Regions from separate parts of the Psychrobacillus sp. FSL H8-0487 genome, predicted to be linked through region 1. Evidence: a T-box and tRNA genes for the amino acid it is inferred to sense, from the RefSeq annotation. Region 1 holds a T-box; the other holds one or more tRNA genes.
The links. The T-box of region 1 lies ahead of thrS (threonine--tRNA ligase). A T-box ahead of a tRNA ligase gene usually reads a tRNA of that ligase, here a tRNA-Thr.

Region 1 (3,631 bases):
TTGAAAAATAATAGAAAACCTCTTTTGCGTCACTAATTTCAATGGGGCGTAATATAAATCGTTCTGTTTCTAATGTTGGAAATCTTTTTTTATGATTATCATGGATAAGTAAAGCTACAAATTGGGCAATTGCTATTACACCAGCTAACGTACTGAAAATAATACTGACCCAGACATAATTGGCAATTTCTCCATTCCCAATTGGCCCCACCTTTGGCTGATACATTGAATATATTCCCGATGCATTTCCAACTATAATAGCGAATCCCGCAAACAATAACATCCATTTTGCCATTATACGACCTCCATAGAGTTTCATTCGTTATATATAGCCGAAAATCCTTTTAGTATGACAATATTTAATATTTCACCCTTTCCTAGCCTCTTTTAATTTCTCTATAAATGCTGAAACACTCATTTCTCCCAAAACACCTACTTTATGTTGTCGAACAGAAACTGCGCCATTTTCCATTTCATGATCCCCAATAATGAGCATATACGGATGTTTTTGCATTGCAGCTTCACGAATTTTCAATCCGATTTTCTCTACCCGATTGTCTATCTCTACTCGATACCCATCTTGCTCAAGTTGCCACTTTACGTTCTCTGCATACTCTTTATGTGCATCGGCAATTGGTAATATTTTAACTTGAACCGGAGATAACCACAGCGGAAAGCTACCTTGATAGTGCTCCAATAGAATAGCCATGAATCGCTCAATAGAACCGTAAATTGCACGATGAATCATAATGGGTTGTCGCAATTGATTGTGTTCGTCGACGTACTTACAGTCAAACTTTTCAGGCATTTGAAAGTCTAGTTGAACAGTACCGCACTGCCAGCTACGTCCCAATGCATCTAATATATGAAAATCGATTTTCGGACCATAAAATGCTCCATCCCCTTCGTTTACCTGATATTCTACCTGCTTATTCTGAAGAACTGCTTCCAACGCTTGCTCTGCTTGATCCCAAACCTCTACTGATCCCATATAATTTTCTGGTCGAGTGGATAGCTCTACTTTATAGCTAAAGCCGAACTCCGAGTAAAACTCATCCACAAGGTCTAGTACCTTCGCTATCTCACTTTCAATCTGCTCCTCCAATACAAACAGATGAGCATCATCCTGAGTGAAAGCCCTGACTCGTAGTAATCCATTCAATGATCCAGAGAGTTCATGGCGGTGGACTAATCCAAGTTCTGCATATCGAACCGGAAGCTCCCTATAGCTTCTTCGTTTGCTATTGAAGATTAAAACAGCTCCAGGGCAATTCATTGGTTTAATCGCATATTTTTGGTCATCTACCTCTGCAAAATACATATTTTCATGATAGTGATCCCAATGCCCTGATTTTTCCCAAAGCTCCTGTTTCATCAGAATTGGAGTTTTAATCTCTTGATATTCTGCTCGTTGATGCTTTTCTCTCCACAGGTTTTCCAGTTCGTTGCGCAGTATCATCCCTTTTGGTAAATAAAACGGCATTCCTGGTGCTTCCTCCATCGACATGAACAATTCTAATTGTTGCCCTAAATTTTGATGACTTACTCTTTCTTCTGCTTTCACTTTAATTCCTCCATTTACTATTTTTCTCCTAACAAAAAAGACCACACCCATCCCAGTAAAGGGACGAGTGTGGTCGTGGTTCCACCCTAATTTGCAACACAAAAAAATCTGTTGCGCTCATACAAGATAACGGTTTCCCGATTATGGATAATTACATAAATGTGTTCCCCATAATTGCTCCAAGGTGGTAAATCATTTGCATTTCTTTAAGGGCTTTCAGTCGGTGACCCCATTCTCTGATAAGAAAGTTAAAACAATTCATATCCTTTTCTTCGCTTGAATATTAAATTTATATACAAAAAGACCACACCCATCCCGGTAAAGGGACGAGTGTGGTCGTGGTTCCACCCTAATTTGCAACATAAAAATTCTGTTGCGCTCATGTAAGATAACGGTTTCCCGATTATGGATAATTACATAAATGTGTTCCCCATAATTGCTCCAAGGTGGTAAATCATTTGCATTTCTTTAAGGGCTTTCAGTCGGCGACCCCATTCTCTGATAAGAAGTATTTAAATGATCCATGTCCTTTTCTTCGCTTGTTACTAATTGATTTTTCTAAGTATATGCAACAAAATTCAAATAGTCAACATTACTGTTATATTTTTTGGGTAGTACTTCGCTTTGCCATTTGCTGCAGGGGATCCCAAACCCCATTAAATGGTGGGGCATATGCAAGATCAAGATCCAATAACTCGGAAAAGGTCATATGGTGATAAAGTGCAGTTGCTAATACATCAATCCTTTTATCTACACCATTTCCTCCAATAATTTGACCCCCTAAAATTTGTTGGTTATCCTTCCTGTAAATCAATTTCATATGCATCGTTTCCTTACCTGGATAATACCCTGCAATGTCCGTGGCTTCCTGCGTATGCACGTCATAGGAAATACCGAGCTGCTCCGCTTCTTTCTCAGACAACCCAGTTTTTCCAAGAGCCAAATCAAAAAATTTCATGATGGATGTGCCAACAATTCCTTTAAATTCATTCCTTTGACCTATCATATTTAATCCAGCGATTCGCCCTTGTTTATTAGCAGTTGTTCCTAAAGGAATATAATCATTCAGTTGTTTAATACGATGAAAATGACTTGCACAATCTCCTGCTGCGTAGATATCGTCCAAATTCGTTTTTAAAAAATTATTTACTACAATCGCTCCATTATGGTGCAATTGAATGCCAGTCCCCTCTAAAAAACCCGTTGTAGGTTTAACCCCTGTGGCAACTAAAACTAAATCGGTAGGGTAACTTCCTTTATCTGTCCTCACATCACTTACTCTCGTATCTCCCGTGAAAGATTGAACCTCTTCATTTAATATCACTTCTACATTATGAGCCTTTGCATGTTCATGTATGAAACATGCTATATCGTGATCAAATATACCGGCTAGCTGATCTCCTCTTTGTATAATACGTACTTTTTTTCCAATACTAGCAAAGTTTTCGGCCATTTCTAGTCCAATATATCCTCCACCAATTATAGTAACTTGTTGAACATTTTCTAAATCCGCGATAATTTCCTCTGTATTTGGAATGGTTTTAATCGTATGAATCCCTAACAAATGCCCACCGTTCCAATTAGGAACAACTGGAGTAGCACCCGTCGCAATAAGCAAGCGGTCATAGCTTAAGATGAAATTATCTCTCGTTTGCAGAATATTCCCTGACACTGTTTTATTGTTAGGGTCCACATTGGTCACTTCATATCCTGTTTTTGCATCAATTCCGTATTTACTACGGAACATTTCTACACTTCGTGCTATAACGTCCGTTGAAGATACTACTTGTTTTCCTACTACATAGGGTAAACCACACTGTCCATAGGAATAAATATGTCCTTTTTCCAATGTCGTAATTCGAGCGTCAGGATCATTACGTACAATTTCCATTGCCGCACTCATCCCCGCAGCGTCTCCACCTATTATTACGTAGTGCATGAAGTTTCCTCCTTTGACTTTCCTTATTACTCTTTCTATACCCAACAATAACTTCCCTTCAAGTATTAGTGAATAGCTATGTTTGTTATACACTTAAAATTTTTCTTTTTATTTCCTTCTAAAAGTTC
Region 2 (3,631 bases), 3.4 Mb from region 1:
GTGCGGGCCCCCGTCAATTCCTTTGAGTTTCAGTCTTGCGACCGTACTCCCCAGGCGGAGTGCTTAATGCGTTAGCTGCAGCACTAAGGGGCGGAAACCCCCTAACACTTAGCACTCATCGTTTACGGCGTGGACTACCAGGGTATCTAATCCTGTTTGCTCCCCACGCTTTCGCGCCTCAGCGTCAGTTACAGACCAGAAAGCCGCCTTCGCCACTGGTGTTCCTCCAAATCTCTACGCATTTCACCGCTACACTTGGAATTCCGCTTTCCTCTTCTGTACTCAAGTCCCCCAGTTTCCAATGACCTTCCACGGTTGAGCCGTGGGATTTCACATCAGACTTAAAGGACCGCCTGCGCGCGCTTTACGCCCAATAATTCCGGACAACGCTTGCCACCTACGTATTACCGCGGCTGCTGGCACGTAGTTAGCCGTGGCTTTCTAATGAGGTACCGTCAAGGTACGAGCAGTTACTCTCATACTTGTTCTTCCCTCACAACAGAGTTTTACGATCCGAAAACCTTCTTCACTCACGCGGCATTGCTCCATCAGACTTTCGTCCATTGTGGAAGATTCCCTACTGCTGCCTCCCGTAGGAGTCTGGGCCGTGTCTCAGTCCCAGTGTGGCCGATCACCCTCTCAGGTCGGCTACGCATCGTCGCCTTGGTGAGCCGTTACCTCACCAACTAGCTAATGCGCCGCGGGCCCATCCTGTAGTGACAGCCGAAACCGTCTTTTAACATCTCCCCATGAGAGGAAATGGATTATTCGGTATTAGCCCCGGTTTCCCGGAGTTATCCCAATCTACAGGGCAGGTTGCCCACGTGTTACTCACCCGTCCGCCGCTAAATCAGAAGAAGCAAGCTTCTTCGTCATTCGCTCGACTTGCATGTATTAGGCATGCCGCCAGCGTTCGTCCTGAGCCAGGATCAAACTCTCCATAATAGTTCACTTCCAGTATGCAGAGCACATTGAAAGCGAACAAATTAGAACTAGTTTAAAAGCTCATTTTGTTTTGCTGGCATCATCATTAAATGATGTCCAAAATTGTTTTGCTATCATCCTAACAAGTTAGTTGAAAGCTATGTTTCTTAACGTTTTGCATGTTCAGTTTTCAATGTTCATGGTGGAGCCTAGCGGGATCGAACCGCTGACCTCCTGCGTGCAAGGCAGGCGCTCTCCCAGCTGAGCTAAGGCCCCGAAAATAATAACTGGTCGGGAAGACAGGATTCGAACCTGCGACCCCTTGGTCCCAAACCAAGTGCTCTACCAAGCTGAGCTACTTCCCGTTATATGGTGCGCTCGGCAGGACTCGAACCTGCAACCTCTTGATTCGTAGTCAAGTGCTCTATCCAATTGAGCTACGAGCGCAATGTTTCAAAAAAGTGGTGCCGAGGACCGGAATCGAACCGGTACGGTAGTCACCTACCGCAGGATTTTAAGTCCTGTGCGTCTGCCAGTTCCGCCACCCCGGCACTTTAGTGAATCTTTGGAGCGGAAGACGAGGTTCGAACTCGCGACCCCCACCTTGGCAAGGTGGTGTTCTACCACTGAACTACTTCCGCTCGGTTATTAAATTAAATGGTGCGGGTGAAGGGAGTCGAACCCCCACGCCTTGCGGCGCTAGATCCTAAGTCTAGTGCGTCTGCCAGTTCCGCCACACCCGCAAAAAATATAATTCACTATAAAAAGTGATGAGCCATGTAGGATTCGAACCTACGACCCTCTGATTAAAAGTCAGATGCTCTACCAACTGAGCTAATGGCTCGAAAAAAGTGGTGCCGGAGAAAGGACTTGAACCCTCAACCTACTGATTACAAGTCAGTTGCTCTACCAGTTGAGCTACTCCGGCAGGAGTAAATATATGGTGGAGGATGACGGGCTCGAACCGCCGACCCTCTGCTTGTAAGGCAGATGCTCTCCCAGCTGAGCTAATCCTCCATGGGATATATAATTTTATTGCAAGCCCAGCGACGTCCTACTCTCACAGGGGGAAACCCCCAACTACCATCGGCGCTGAAGAGCTTAACTTCCGTGTTCGGTATGGGAACGGGTGTGACCTCTTCGCTATCGTCACTAGACTTGAATACTTTTGAAAGACATCTTTTATTATAACAACTCTGTAGAATAATACAAGAGTTATTTTAAAAAGTTTTATTCTTTCAAAACTGGATAAACGACATTGTTACGTTAAACAAAATTTGGTTAAGTCCTCGATCGATTAGTATTCGTCAGCTGCACGTGTCGCCACGCTTCCACCCCGAACCTATCTACCTCATCGTCTTTGAGGGATCTTACTTACTTGCGTAATGGGAAATCTCATCTTGAGGGGGGCTTCGTGCTTAGATGCTTTCAGCACTTATCCCGTCCACACATAGCTACCCAGCGATGCTCTTGGCAGAACAACTGGTACACCAGCGGTGTGTCCATCCCGGTCCTCTCGTACTAAGGACAGCTCCTCTCAAATTTCCTACGCCCACGACGGATAGGGACCGAACTGTCTCACGACGTTCTGAACCCAGCTCGCGTACCGCTTTAATGGGCGAACAGCCCAACCCTTGGGACCGACTACAGCCCCAGGATGCGATGAGCCGACATCGAGGTGCCAAACCTCCCCGTCGATGTGGACTCTTGGGGGAGATAAGCCTGTTATCCCCGGGGTAGCTTTTATCCGTTGAGCGATGGCCCTTCCATGCGGAACCACCGGATCACTAAGCCCGTCTTTCGACCCTGCTCGACTTGTAGGTCTCGCAGTCAAGCTCCCTTCTGCCTTTACACTCTTCGAATGATTTCCAACCATTCTGAGGGAACCTTTGGGCGCCTCCGTTACACTTTAGGAGGCGACCGCCCCAGTCAAACTACCCGCCTGACACTGTCTCCTACCCGGGTTACGGGTATGGGTTAGAATTTCAATACAACCAGGGCAGTATCCCACCGACGCCTCCTCCGAAGCTGGCGCTCCGGGCTCTAAGGCTCCTGCCTATCCTGTACAAGTTGCACCAAAATTCAATATCAAGCTATAGTAAAGCTCCACGGGGTCTTTCCGTCCTGTCGCGGGTAACCTGCATCTTCACAGGTACTATAATTTCACCGAGTCTCTCGTTGAGACAGTGCCCAGATCGTTACGCCTTTCGTGCGGGTCGGAACTTACCCGACAAGGAATTTCGCTACCTTAGGACCGTTATAGTTACGGCCGCCGTTTACTGGGGCTTCAATTCGCACCTTCGCTTGCGCTAAGCACTCCTCTTAACCTTCCAGCACCGGGCAGGCGTCAGCCCATATACTTCACCTTACGGTTTTGCATAGACCTGTGTTTTTGCTAAACAGTCGCCTGGGCCTATTCACTGCGGCTCTTCTAGGCTATGAACCCAAAAGAGCACCCCTTCTCCCGAAGTTACGGGGTCATTTTGCCGAGTTCCTTAACGAGAGTTCTCTCGCTCACCTTAGGATTCTCTCCTCGACTACCTGTGTCGGTTTGCGGTACGGGCACCTTTCACCTCGCTAGAGGCTTTTCTTGGCAGTGTGAAATCAGGAACTCTAGACATACGTCCTCGCCATCACAGCTCAATGTTATAGAATGCGGATTTGCCTACATTCACACCTTACTGCTTGGACATGCATAACCAACAGC

Region 2: it has a tRNA-Thr gene. The T-box ahead of thrS (threonine--tRNA ligase) is inferred to sense a tRNA for this amino acid. The anticodon was not compared.

The regions. Positions count from the first base shown of each region.
Region 1 covers NZ_JBBOZA010000001.1:3,529,053-3,532,683, forward strand. The annotation lists gene MHI47_RS17985 (GNAT family N-acetyltransferase) at 1-295, opposite strand, end outside; gene thrS (threonine--tRNA ligase) at 368-1,615, opposite strand; T-box leader at 1,621-1,846, opposite strand; T-box leader at 1,884-2,109, opposite strand; gene MHI47_RS17995 (FAD-dependent oxidoreductase) at 2,163-3,503, opposite strand.
Region 2 covers NZ_JBBOZA010000001.1:92,948-96,578, reverse strand. The annotation lists rRNA gene MHI47_RS00495 (16S ribosomal RNA) at 1-945, opposite strand, end outside; tRNA gene MHI47_RS00490 (tRNA-Ala) at 1,125-1,200, opposite strand; tRNA gene MHI47_RS00485 (tRNA-Pro) at 1,213-1,289, opposite strand; tRNA gene MHI47_RS00480 (tRNA-Arg) at 1,295-1,371, opposite strand; tRNA gene MHI47_RS00475 (tRNA-Leu) at 1,387-1,475, opposite strand; tRNA gene MHI47_RS00470 (tRNA-Gly) at 1,491-1,565, opposite strand; tRNA gene MHI47_RS00465 (tRNA-Leu) at 1,583-1,667, opposite strand; tRNA gene MHI47_RS00460 (tRNA-Lys) at 1,696-1,768, opposite strand; tRNA gene MHI47_RS00455 (tRNA-Thr) at 1,777-1,852, opposite strand; tRNA gene MHI47_RS00450 (tRNA-Val) at 1,866-1,941, opposite strand; rRNA gene rrf (5S ribosomal RNA) at 1,966-2,081, opposite strand; rRNA gene MHI47_RS00440 (23S ribosomal RNA) at 2,202-3,631, opposite strand, start outside.